Regions from separate parts of the Streptomyces sp. BRA346 genome, predicted to be linked through region 2. Evidence: predicted binding sites of a transcription regulator. Region 2 holds the regulator's gene; each other region holds the start of a gene.

Region 1 (4,003 bases), on a different contig from region 2:
GGCCCGCGGGACACGGTCGTGGGCGTCTCGGCCTCCGGCCGCACCCCGTACGCCGTGGGCGCCGTCGAGCACGCCCGCCGCCGGGGGGCGCTCACCGTCGGGCTGTCGTGCAACGCGGGCTCGGCGCTCGCGGCGGCCGCCGACCACGGCATCGAGGTCGTCGTCGGACCGGAGCTGCTCACCGGCTCCACCCGGCTCAAGGCGGGTACGGCGCAGAAGCTCGTGCTCAACATGTTCTCGACCATCACCATGATCCGGCTGGGCAAGACCTTCGGGAATCTGATGGTGGATGTGCGCGCCTCGAACGAGAAGTTGCGGGCGCGCACGCGCCGGATCGTTTCTCTGGCGACCGGCGCCACGGACGAGGAGATCGAGAGCGCGCTGACGGCCACCGACTGGGAGGCCAAGAACGCCATCCTCACGATCCTCGGCGGCGTGGACGCGCCCACCGCCGAGAAGCTGCTCGGCGAGGCGAACGGCCATCTGCGGGCCGCCCTCGAAGCGGCCGGGGCATAGCCCCGAAAACACGGCGGCGGAGCGGCACCCCTGGGAGAGAGGGTGCCGCCCCGCCGTCGTCAGTGGACGGTGTGACCGACCGGCGCGCGGGGCGCCGAAGCCGATCAGAAGTCCATGTCACCGCCCGGCATGCCGCCCGGGGCGCCCGCCGGAGCGGCCTTCTCGGGCTTGTCGGCGATGACGGCCTCGGTGGTGAGGAACAGCGCGGCGATCGACGCGGCGTTCTGGAGCGCGGAGCGCGTGACCTTGGCCGGGTCGATGATGCCCTCGGCGATGAGGTCGATGTACTCACCGGTCGCGGCGTTGAGGCCGTGGCCCGGGGTCAGGTTGCGCACCTTCTCCACCACGACGCCGCCCTCGAGGCCGGCGTTGACGGCGATCTGCTTCAGCGGGGCCTCCAGGGCCAGGCGCACGGCCTGGGCACCAGTGGCCTCGTCGCCCTCGAGCTCCAGCTTCTCGAACACCGAGACGGTCTGGAGCAGGGCCACGCCACCACCGGCGACGATGCCCTCCTCGACGGCGGCCTTGGCGTTGCGCACCGCGTCCTCGATGCGGTGCTTGCGCTCCTTCAGCTCGACCTCGGTCGCGGCACCGGCCTTGATGACGGCCACGCCGCCGGCCAGCTTCGCCAGGCGCTCCTGGAGCTTCTCGCGGTCGTAGTCCGAGTCCGAGTTCTCGATCTCGGCGCGGATCTGGTTGACGCGGCCCTGCACCTGGTCGGTGTCGCCGGCGCCGTCCACGATCGTGGTCTCGTCCTTGGTGACCGTGACCTTGCGGGCGCGGCCGAGCAGGTCCAGCCCTGCGTTCTCCAGCTTGAGGCCGACCTCCTCGGAGATGACGGTGCCACCGGTGAGGATGGCGATGTCGCCGAGCATGGCCTTGCGGCGGTCACCGAAGCCCGGGGCCTTGACGGCGACGGACTTGAAGGTGCCACGGATCTTGTTGACGACCAGGGTCGCCAGCGCCTCGCCCTCGATGTCCTCGGCGATGATCAGCAGCGGCTTGCCGGACTGCATGACCTTCTCGAGCAGCGGGAGGAGGTCCTTCACGCTGGTGATCTTCGAGTTGACGATCAGGATGTAGGGGTCGTCGAGCGACGCCTCCATACGCTCCATGTCCGTCGCGAAGTACGGGGAGATGTAGCCCTTGTCGAAGCGCATGCCCTCGGTGAGCTCGAGCTCGAGCCCGAAGGTCTGCGACTCCTCGACGGTGATGACGCCTTCCTTGCCGACCTTGTCCATGGCCTCGGCGATCAGCTCGCCGATCTGGGTGTCGGCGGCGGAGATGGAGGCGGTGGAGGCGATCTGCTCCTTGGTCTCCACGTCCTTGGCCTGCTCGAGCAGCTGGGCGGAGACGGCCTCGACGGCCTTCTCGATGCCGCGCTTGAGGGCCATCGGGTTGGCGCCCGCGGCAACGTTCCGCAGGCCCTCCTTGACCAGCGCCTGGGCGAGGACGGTCGCGGTCGTCGTGCCGTCACCGGCGACGTCGTCCGTCTTCTTCGCGACCTCCTTGACCAGCTCGGCGCCGATCTTCTCGTACGCGTCCTCGAGTTCGATCTCCTTGGCGATGGACACACCATCGTTGGTGATCGTGGGGGCGCCCCACTTCTTCTCGAGGACGACGTTACGGCCCTTGGGGCCGAGGGTGACCTTGACGGCGTCGGCGAGCTGGTTCATCCCGCGCTCGAGGCCGCGCCGCGCCTCCTCGTCGAACGCGATGATCTTGGCCATGTGAAGTGGTCCTCCCAAGACGGGGTGGATTGCTCCGGACCGCGCCTGGCGCCCGCGACGGACGGCCTGCCTGCCGTGCGGTTCCTTGCCCCGCGCGGCATCGGCGAGCCTCACCGACCCGATCCTTCTGTCACTCTCACCTTCAGAGTGCTAACGCAATAATTAGCACTCGCCCCATGAGAGTGCAAGCGCCCGACGGGCGTCAAGAGAGGCGGGCGAGAGCCCCCGCGGACATGCCAGAGGGCCCGCCCCCTCGCGGGATGCGGGCCCTCCGGCTACTTCAGTCAGCTGCGTCGCGTTCGGCGCGTCAGCCTGCGGCCACGCGGACCATGTCCGCCTGCGGGCCCTTCTGGCCCTGCGAGATCTCGAACTCGACCCGCTGGCCTTCCTCGAGGGTGCGGTAACCGTCCATCTGGATCGCACTGTAGTGGACGAACACGTCCGCACCACCGTCGACCGCGATGAAGCCGTACCCCTTCTCCGCGTTGAACCACTTGACGGTGCCCTGAGCCATTCCTAACTCCCCTATTGCTGGCCCTTGCGCAGGACCGCACTCCGCGGACCCGGGTCAGACCTCACCCCCCGAGTCGAGGGGGGTGTGCGCCGGAACGCGTCGACCGCCGCTGAATGTATCCGTCCCAACGCCCTCTGCAACAGGTCAATTGGACGAGAATTCTGGGCACGGCCGATCGGTAAAAAGTGGAGAAGTCCCGTGAAGTCCGGGCAAACCCGACCGGACATAGGGCGCCAACCCGACAAATCGCGCACACACTTTGCGCACAAGTTGACGAGTTCTCATATGCGGTTCCGGCACCGGGCTTGATCAGATAGCCCGCGCCCGATGGAGAAGCGGGGCAACTGTATCGCGATTCCACACACGGAATCGCCCCGTCCGGATCTTCCCGGGCGAGGCGATTTCCAGAGGTGAGCGGGGTGATGGGGCGTCAGCAGCCACCCGCGACCGCGGGGATGATCGACACCCCGGCGCCGTCCGGCGTGGCCGTGGCCAGGCCCTCGGCGAACCGCACGTCGTCGTCGTTGACGTAGACGTTCACGAAGCGGCGCAGCTTGCCGGTGTCGTCCAGGACGCGCGCGGAGATGCCCGCGTGGTTCTTCTCCAGGTCCGCCAGAACCTCGGCGAGGGTCGCGCCCTCGGCGCTGACCTCGGCCTGGCCGCCGGTGTAGGTACGCAGGATGGTCGGGATTCGGACGTTGACGCTCATGCGAGGCCAGCCTCTCGGAACGAGTCAAGGGTGGGGCGGATGATGGCGGAGGGACCCGTGGTGGGGGCCACCGCGTCGAGGGTCTTCAGGCCGTCGCCGGTGTTGAGGACGACGGTCGTCAGGGACGGGTCGAGCAGCCCGTCCTCGATCAGCTTCTTGGTCACGCCGACGGTCACGCCGCCCGCGGTCTCCGCGAAGATCCCCTCGGTGCGGGCGAGCAGCTTGATCGCGTCGACCACCTGCTCGTCGGTGACGTCCTCCACCGCCCCGCCGGTGCGGCGCGCGATGTCGAGGACGTACGGGCCGTCCGCCGGGTTGCCGATGGCCAGCGACTTGGCGATGGTGTTCGGCTTCTGCGGGCGTACCACGTCGTGGCCCGCCTTGAAGGCGGTGGACACCGGGGAGCAGCCCTCGGCCTGGGCGCCGAAGATCTTGTACGGCTTGTCCTCGACCAGACCGAGCGCGATCAGCTCCTTGAGCCCCTTGTCGATCTTGGTGAGCTGGGAGCCGGACGCGATCGGGACGACGATCTGG
Region 2 (4,003 bases):
GGCGCGAGAACAGGCCCTGCTGCCCCGGCTTGGCCGCATCCCCCGGGGGCTGCGGACAGCGGCTCCGCCGCGGGCCCCCGGCCCCGGCCGGGCGCCTACCGTCCGTTGAACGCGTCCTTCAGGCGCGAGAACAGACCCTGCTGCCCCGGCTTGAACTCCCCGGTCGGCCGCTCCTCGCCGCGCAGCTTGGACAGCCGCCGCAGCAGCTCCTCCTGCTCCGGGTCGAGCTTGGTCGGGGTCGTCACCTCGACGTGGACGATCAGATCGCCCCGGCCGCCGCCGCGCAGATGGGTGACGCCGCGCTGGTGCAGCGGCACCGACTGGCCGGACTGGGTGCCGGGCCGGATGTCGATCTCCTCCAGGCCGTCCAGCGTCTCCAGCGGCACCTTGGTGCCGAGGGCCGCCGCGGTCATCGGGATCGTCACCGTGCAGTGCATGTCGTCGCCGCGCCGCTGGAAGACGGGGTGCGGGACCTCGTGGATCTCCACGTACAGGTCGCCCGCCGGGCCGCCGCCCGGGCCGACCTCGCCCTCGCCCGCGAGCTGGATGCGGGTGCCGTTGTCCACACCGGCCGGGATCTTCACCGTCAGCGTGCGCCGCGAGCGGATCCGCCCGTCGCCCGCGCACTCCGGGCACGGGGTCGGCACCACGGTGCCGAAGCCCTGGCACTGCGGGCACGGCCGCGAGGTCATGACCTGGCCCAGGAAGGACCGCGTCACCTGCGAGACCTCACCGCGGCCGCGGCACATGTCACACGTCTGCGCCGAGGTGCCCGGCGCCGCGCCCTCACCGCTACAGGTCGTGCACACCACCGCGGTGTCGACCTGGATGTCCTTGGTGGTGCCGAACGCGGCCTCGTTCAGCTCCACGTCGAGGCGGATCATGGCGTCCTGGCCGCGCCGCGTCCGGGACCGAGGTCCGCGCTGCGAGGCGGTGCCGAAGAAGGCGTCCATGATGTCGGAGAAGTTGCCGAAGCCCGCGCCGAAGCCACCGGCGCCGCCGCCCGCGGCCGAACCCGACGGGTCCCCGCCCAGGTCGTAGACCTGCTTCTTCTGCGGGTCCGACAACACCTCGTAAGCGGCGTTGATCTCCTTGAACCGCTCCTGGGTCTTCGGATCCGGGTTCACGTCCGGGTGCAGCTCGCGTGCGAGCCGGCGGAATGCCTTCTTGATCTCGTCCTGCGAGGCATCGCGCTGCACGCCCAGGACTGCGTAGTAGTCCGTCGCCACTTACGACTCCGCCAGGATCTGTCCGACGTAACGTGCCACTGCGCGTACCGCTCCCATCGTTCCGGGGTAGTCCATGCGGGTCGGTCCGACCACGCCGAGTTTGGCGACGGCTTCGTCGCCCGAACCGTAGCCGACCGCGACGACCGAGGTTGAATTCAGCCCCTCGTGAGCATTCTCATGCCCGATGCGCACGGTCATACCCGAGTCTTTGGCCTCGCCGAGCAGCTTGAGGAGGACGACCTGCTCCTCAAGTGCCTCCAGCACGGGCCGGATCGTCAGGGGGAAATCATGCACGAAACGCGTGAGGTTCGCGGTGCCGCCGATCATCAGCCGCTCTTCGGTCTCCTCGACAAGCGTTTCGAGCAACGTCGCCAGCACGGTCGAGACCGTCCCCCGGTCCTCCTGCTCGAAGGACTCCGGAAGATCCTGCACCAATTGCGGCACATCCGCGAACCGCCGCCCCACGACCCGGCTGTTGAGCCGGGCCCGCAGGTCCGCCAGCGAGTCGTCGCTGATCGGAGCCGGGCAGTCCACCATGCGCTGCTCGACCCGCCCGGTGTCGGTGATCAGCACCAGCATCACCCGGGCCACGGCCAGCGGCAGCAGCTCCACGTGCCGCACCGTCGAACGGGTCAGCGACGGATACTGCACCACCGCGACCTGCCGGGTCAGCTGCGCCAGCAGCCGGACGGTGCGCCCCACCACGTCGTCGAGGTCGACGGCGCTGTCGAGGAAGTTCTGGATGGCGCGCCGCTCCGGAGCGGACAGCGGCTTCACTCCCGCCAGCCTGTCCACGAAGAGCCGGTAGCCCTTGTCCGTGGGGATGCGCCCGGCGCTGGTGTGCGGCTGGGCGATGAAGCCCTCGTCCTCCAGCGCCGCCATGTCGTTGCGCACCGTGGCCGGGGAGACCCCCAGCCGGTGCCGCTCGGTGAGCGCCTTGGAGCCGACCGGCTCCTCGGTGCCCACGTAGTCCTGGACAATGGCACGCAGCACTTCGAGTCTGCGTTCGCTGAGCACCCCGCGCACCTCCAGTCCAGCCGTGTCATCAGGTCGTCCCTCTGGCACTCAATGGTCACGAGTGCCAGAACCCCTCAGCCAGTGTACGGCGGGGTGCGGTGGCCACGGCAAGAGCCGCCCCCCGCCGGTGCCCGGCCACACGTCACGCTATCGCTGTTGGAGCTAGCGTCTCGGTATGAAGACGTGTTGGGAAGAGGCCGGGTGGGAACAGCTCGCGCCCGATGTCGCCCGCCGCCGGCTGCCGGACTGGGACTGCACGGTCGGTGTGGTCGTCGGTGCTACGGACGTCCTCGTGGTGGACACCGGCTCGTCGCTGCGCGAGGGCGCGGCGCTGCGGGCCGAGATCACCCGGCTGACCGGCCGCAGGCCGACCCGGATCGCGCTCACCCATCCGCACTTCGACCATGTCCTGGGCACGGCCGCCTTCGCGGGCTGCGCGGTGTACGGGGCCACCGGCCTGGAGGGGGTGCTGCGCCGCGACCGGGACGCGCTGCGCGAGGACGCGGTACGGCACGGGGTGGCCCCCGACGCCGCCGCCGAGGCCGTCGATCACCTCGTACCGCCGCATCACGCGGTCTCCGGGGAGGTCACCCTCGACCTGGGCGGCCGGTCCGTGCTGCTGGCGAACGTGGGCCCCGGGCACACCGCCCATGACCTGGCCGTTCTGGTCCCGGGAGGGCCGGAGGTGGTCTTCTGCGGCGATCTGGTCGAGGAGTCGGGCACGCCGCAGGCCGGGCCCGACGCGATCCCCGCCCACTGGCCCGCCGCCCTCGACCGGCTGATCGCCCTCGGCGGCGAGGACGCGCGGTACGTGCCAGGGCACGGGTCGGTCGTGGACGCGGCCTTCGTACGTGACCAACGCGACGAACTGGCCGCGCGCTTCGGCGTGTCCCGCTGACCGTTGACCCGCCGCGCTATCGTCATCCGGATGCGCAGCCGACAGTACGACTCGGATCTGACCCCGCCCTGGAAGCGGCAGCAGCCCGCCCCCGAGGTCCCCGCGGACCCGGACCTGGTGGTCGAGGAGGTCACCACGGGGTTCTGTGGTGCCGTGATCCGCTGCGAGAAGACCGCGCAGGGGCCGACGGTCACCCTGGAGGACCGCTTCGGCAAGCACCGGGTCTTCCCCATGGAGCCGCGCGGCTTCCTCCTGGAGGGCCGCGTCGTGACCCTCGTACGCCCGCGCGCGGCGGCCCCCGGCGCGCCGCAGCGCACGGCCTCCGGCTCGCTCGCCGTCCCCGGTGCCCGCGCACGGGTCGCCCGCGCCGGGCGCATCTACGTGGAGGGCCGCCACGACGCGGAGCTGGTGGAGCGGGTCTGGGGCGACGACCTGCGCATCGAGGGTGTCGTCGTGGAGTACCTGGCGGGCGTCGACGACCTGCCCGCCATCGTGCGCGACTTCTCGCCCGGCCCGGACGCCCGGCTCGGCGTGCTGGTGGACCACCTGGTGGCCGGGTCCAAGGAGTCCCGTATCGCCGAGCAGATCACCGACGAGAGCGTCCTGGTCGTCGGGCACCCCTTCATCGACGTGTGGGAGGCCGTGAAGCCGTCCTCGCTCGGCATTCCGGCCTGGCCGGCGGTGCCGCGCGGCCAGGACTGGAAGACGGGCGTGTGCCGCGCCCTGGGCTGGCCGGAGAACACGGGCGCGGCGTGGCAGCGGATCCTGTCCGCGGTCCGCTCCTACAAGGACCTGCGGCCGGAGCTGCTGGGGCGGGTGGAGGAACTGATCGATTTCGTCACGGCGCCCCCGGCCGACT
Region 3 (4,003 bases), on a different contig from region 2:
TCCGGGAAAGAGGCCCGCACGGTACTGATACTCCAGTACGTGCCGAAGCCGGTACCCCCCAAGAGCAGCAGCACGACTGCGATCACGATCAGGCGGAGACGTCGGCTCTTCTTCTTGGGAGAAGAGCCGGTTTTGTTGGCGGGCATCGCTGTCCTTCGAGGGGCAGGGTGATCCTGGAGTGCTGGAGCAACCATAGGCGCAGCGCTGTCGCCGCCCCTACGCGGAGTCATGACTGACGCCGTCCACCGGCCACCGGACCGGTCTGCCGCGCCTCCGCGGGCGGCCCGCGTGGAAGGCCCGCGTCAAGAACCCGTAAAATGTTAGGTAAGGCAATGAAGTTCCGGTCGGCCGGGAACCGTTCACATCGTCCCCGAAGGTCCCGCCGCTCACGTGAGAAAGGTTCGGCCCCTGACTGTCCACCACCTCAATGAACTGCTGCTGGTCTGCTCTCTCGTCCTGCTCGTCGCGGTGGCGGCCGTAAGGCTCTCGTCCCGCAGCGGGCTGCCCACCCTGCTCCTCTACCTCGGGATGGGCGTCGCCCTGGGCACGGACGGGCTCGGCGTCACCTTCGACAACGCCGAACTGACGCAGGTCATCGGCTACGCCGCGCTGGTGGTGATCCTGGCCGAGGGCGGTCTGGGCACCAAGTGGCGAGAAATAAAACCCGCGCTGCCGACGGCCGCCGCGCTGTCGACCGCGGGCGTCGCGGTGAGCGTGGGGGTCACCGCGGCGGCGGCGCACTATGGGGTGGGGCTGGACTGGCGGCAGGCGCTGATCATCGGCGCGGTGGTGTCGTCCACGGACGCGGCTGCGGTCTTCTCCGTGCTGCGCAAGGTGCCGCTGCCCAAGCGGCTCACCGGCATCCTGGAGGCCGAATCGGGCTTCAACGACGCCCCGGTGGTGATCCTGGTGGTCGCCTTCTCCAGCCAGGGCCCCATCGACGCCTGGTACCTCATGATCGGCGAGATCGTGCTGGAGCTGGCGATCGGCGCCGCCATCGGTCTCGCGATCGGCTGGCTCGGCTCGTACGGGCTGCGCCGGGTAGCCCTGCCCGCCTCAGGCCTGTACCCGATCGCGGTGATGGCCATCGCGGTCGTCGCCTACGCGGGCGGCGCGCTGGCACACGGCTCCGGCTTCCTCGCCGTCTACCTCGCCTCGCTCGTCATGGGCAACGCGAAGCTGCCGCACTGGCCGGCCACCCGCGGCTTCGCCGAGGGGCTCGGCTGGCTCGCCCAGATCGGCATGTTCGTCCTGCTCGGCCTGCTGGTGACGCCGCACGAGCTGACCGACGACATCTGGCCCGCCGTCGTGGTCGGCTTGGTGCTGACCGTCGTCGCCCGGCCCGTGTCGGTGCTGGTGAGCACGATGCCGTTCCGGGTGGCATGGCGGGAGAAGGCCTTGCTGTCCTGGGCCGGGCTGCGCGGCGCGGTGCCCATTGTGCTCGCGACCATCCCCATGGTCGGCGAGGTGCCCGACAGCCGCCGGATCTTCAACATCGTCTTCGTCCTGGTGATCGTCTACACCCTGATCCAGGGGCCGACGCTGCCCTGGTTCGCCACCCGGCTGCGCCTGGAGGAGACGGAGGGCACCGCGGACCTGGGCATCGAGTCGGCGCCGCTGGAGCGGCTGCGCGGCCATCTGCTGTCGGTGTCGATCCCCAAGGACTCCCGGATGCACGGGGTGGAGGTCGCCGAGCTGCGGCTGCCGCCGGGGGCCGCGGTCACCCTCGTCGTCCGCGACGGTTCCAGCTTCGTGCCCCTGCCCTCGACCGTGCTGCGGCGCGGCGACGAACTCCTGGTGGTGGCCACCGACCCGGTGCGGGACGCGGCCGAACAGCGGCTGCGGGCGGTCGGCCGGGGCGGCAAGCTGGCGGGCTGGCTGGGCACCGGCGGCGGCTGATGGCGTGGCATAGGTCACCGTGTGCCGTACCGCAGTGGACTGGCGGGCCGGAATACTGCACTATGGAGCGTCGTTAGCACTCAACGAGTGAGAGTGCCAGGAGGAAGCACGTGCCGACCTACCAGTACCAGTGCACCGAGTGCGGCGAGGGCCTCGAGGCGGTGCAAAAGTTCACCGACGACGCGCTCACCGAATGCCCCCAGTGCCAGGGACGCCTGAAGAAGGTGTTCTCCGCGGTCGGCATCGTCTTCAAGGGCTCCGGCTTCTACCGGAACGACAGCCGCTCCTCGTCCAGCAGCTCGAGCGGCGGCTCAGCGAAGTCCGCGTCGAAGAGCGACACCGGCTCGTCGTCGGACAAGGGCTCGTCGTCTTCGTCCTCCTCCTCGGACACCTCCTCGGGGTCGCCCTCGTCTTCGACGTCCTCGTCGTCCCCCTCGACGACGTCTTCTTCGTCGAGCACCTCGTCGAGCAGCACCAGCTCGGCCGCCTGACCTCGCACGCACCGCGCACCCCCGCCACCCCCTCCCGGGAAGCCGCGGGGGTGCCGTGCGTCCGGGCACTGCCGGGCTCGGCTGGCTAGGGTGATCACATGGCTGAGACGAGCAGCACACCAGCAGACATAGGGGTCATCGGAGGGTCGGGGTTCTACGCCTTCCTCGACGATGTGACCGAGATCACCGTGGAGACTCCCTATGGCGCGCCGAGCGATTCGGTCTTCCTCGGCGACATCGCGGGACGGCGGGTCGCCTTCCTGCCCCGGCACGGCCGCAAGCACCATCTGCCGCCGCACCGGATCAACTACCGCGCCAACCTGTGGGCCCTGCGCTCGGTCGGGGTGCGGCAGGTGTTCGGACCGTGCGCGGTGGGCGGACTGCGGCCGGAGTACGGCCCGGGGACGCTGCTGGTGCCGGACCAGCTGGTGGACCGCACCAAGGGACGTACGCAGACCTATTTCGACGGTGAGCCGCTCCCGGACGGGCGGGTGCCGAACGTGGTGCACACGACCTTCGCCGACCCGTACTGCCCGGTGGGGCGGCAGGCCGCGGTGACGGCGGCACGCGGACGCGGCTGGGAGCCGGTGGACGGCGGGACGATGTGCGTGGTCGAAGGGCCCCGCTTCTCCACCCGGGCGGAATCGCGCTGGCATGCCGCGCAGGGCTGGTCGGTGGTCGGGATGACCGGGCATCCGGAAGCGGTGCTCGCCCGTGAACTGGAGCTGTGCTACACGTCGTTGACGCTGGTCACCGACCTGGACGCGGGGGTGGAGACGGGTGAGGGCGTCTCGCACGCCGAGGTGCTGAAGGTGTTCGGCGAGAACGTCGGGCGGCTGCGCGAGGTGCTCTTCGACGCGGTGAGCGGCCTTCCGGGCAACGCCGACCGGGACTGTCTGTGTGCGCACGGGCACGACGGCTGGGAGCTGGGGATCGAGCTGCCGTAGCGGGCGGGCTGGTGGGGGTTGATGGGGGCGCGCTGGGACGCCTGCGCACGCGTGTGGGGGACCGAGTTGTCCACAAGGCGGCGGCCGTCCACAGGCCCCGGCGGGATCGGGCGAGGCCGGGCATGGTGAAGGGGCCAGAAAGCTCCCGGCTCCTCACGGCAGGCGGTGTTGTGCCATGTCCCGTCCCTTTCCCGCGTCCCCGTCCCCCGCGTCCCCGTTCCCCGCGTCCCCGTCCCCCGCGTCTGCTCCGACGACCCGCGCCACTCCCCCGGCCCGCGCGGTGCCGCGCTTCGGTCCGGTGCGGGTGGCGCGCGACGGCCGCTACCGGCTGCGGCGGTCCGTGCGGCGACGGCGGCGCTCGATGGCGGCCGGGCTGGCGCTGACGGCCGCCGCGCTCGCGGCCGCGGCACCGTCCGGTCAGGGATCCTCGCGCCCGGACCCCTCCCCCGCCACCGCGGCCGGCGGCCGGTACGAGCCGCCGCGCCCCGCCGTGGTGTCCGCGCCGGTCCGGATCGCCGACGCGGCGGCGGTGCGGCTGCTGCACCCCGGCGACCGGGTGGACGTGCTGGCCACGCCCGCGCCCGACACCGTCCGGCAGCGCGGGTCCGATGCCCCGGCGCGGGTGGTCGCCCGCGGGGTCCGGGTGGCCTCCGTGCCCGGTCTCCG

What was found. Region 2 encodes HrcA, which represses chaperone genes, less so after heat shock. Its sites were predicted from a motif close to TTNGCACTCNGNNNNNCNGAGTGCNAA; they were not measured.
Region 1: groL (chaperonin GroEL) is a predicted target of HrcA. The motif match lies at 2,409-2,435, and genes of this name have one in related genera.
Region 3: LCH29_RS37965 (FmdB family zinc ribbon protein) is a predicted target of HrcA. The motif match lies at 1,973-1,999, and genes of this name have one in related genera.

Annotation. Positions count from the first base shown of each region.
Region 1 is NZ_JAIWIH010000030.1:19,907-23,909, forward strand. It holds gene murQ (N-acetylmuramic acid 6-phosphate etherase) at 1-516, shown strand, start outside; gene groL (chaperonin GroEL) at 621-2,246, opposite strand; gene LCH29_RS30680 (cold-shock protein) at 2,554-2,760, opposite strand; gene LCH29_RS30685 (MoaD/ThiS family protein) at 3,191-3,469, opposite strand; gene thrC (threonine synthase) at 3,466-4,003, opposite strand, start outside.
Region 2 is NZ_JAIWIH010000038.1:173,488-177,490, reverse strand. It holds gene dnaJ (molecular chaperone DnaJ) at 96-1,229, opposite strand; gene hrcA (heat-inducible transcriptional repressor HrcA) at 1,230-2,246, opposite strand; gene LCH29_RS35020 (MBL fold metallo-hydrolase) at 2,422-3,144, shown strand; gene LCH29_RS35015 (DUF3097 domain-containing protein) at 3,175-4,003, shown strand, end outside; gene hemW (radical SAM family heme chaperone HemW) at 4,002-4,003, opposite strand, start outside.
Region 3 is NZ_JAIWIH010000046.1:35,151-39,153, reverse strand. It holds gene LCH29_RS37975 (penicillin acylase family protein) at 1-146, opposite strand, end outside; gene LCH29_RS37970 (potassium/proton antiporter) at 391-1,899, shown strand; gene LCH29_RS37965 (FmdB family zinc ribbon protein) at 2,010-2,390, shown strand; gene LCH29_RS37960 (S-methyl-5'-thioadenosine phosphorylase) at 2,489-3,337, shown strand; gene LCH29_RS37955 (RcpC/CpaB family pilus assembly protein) at 3,513-4,003, shown strand, end outside.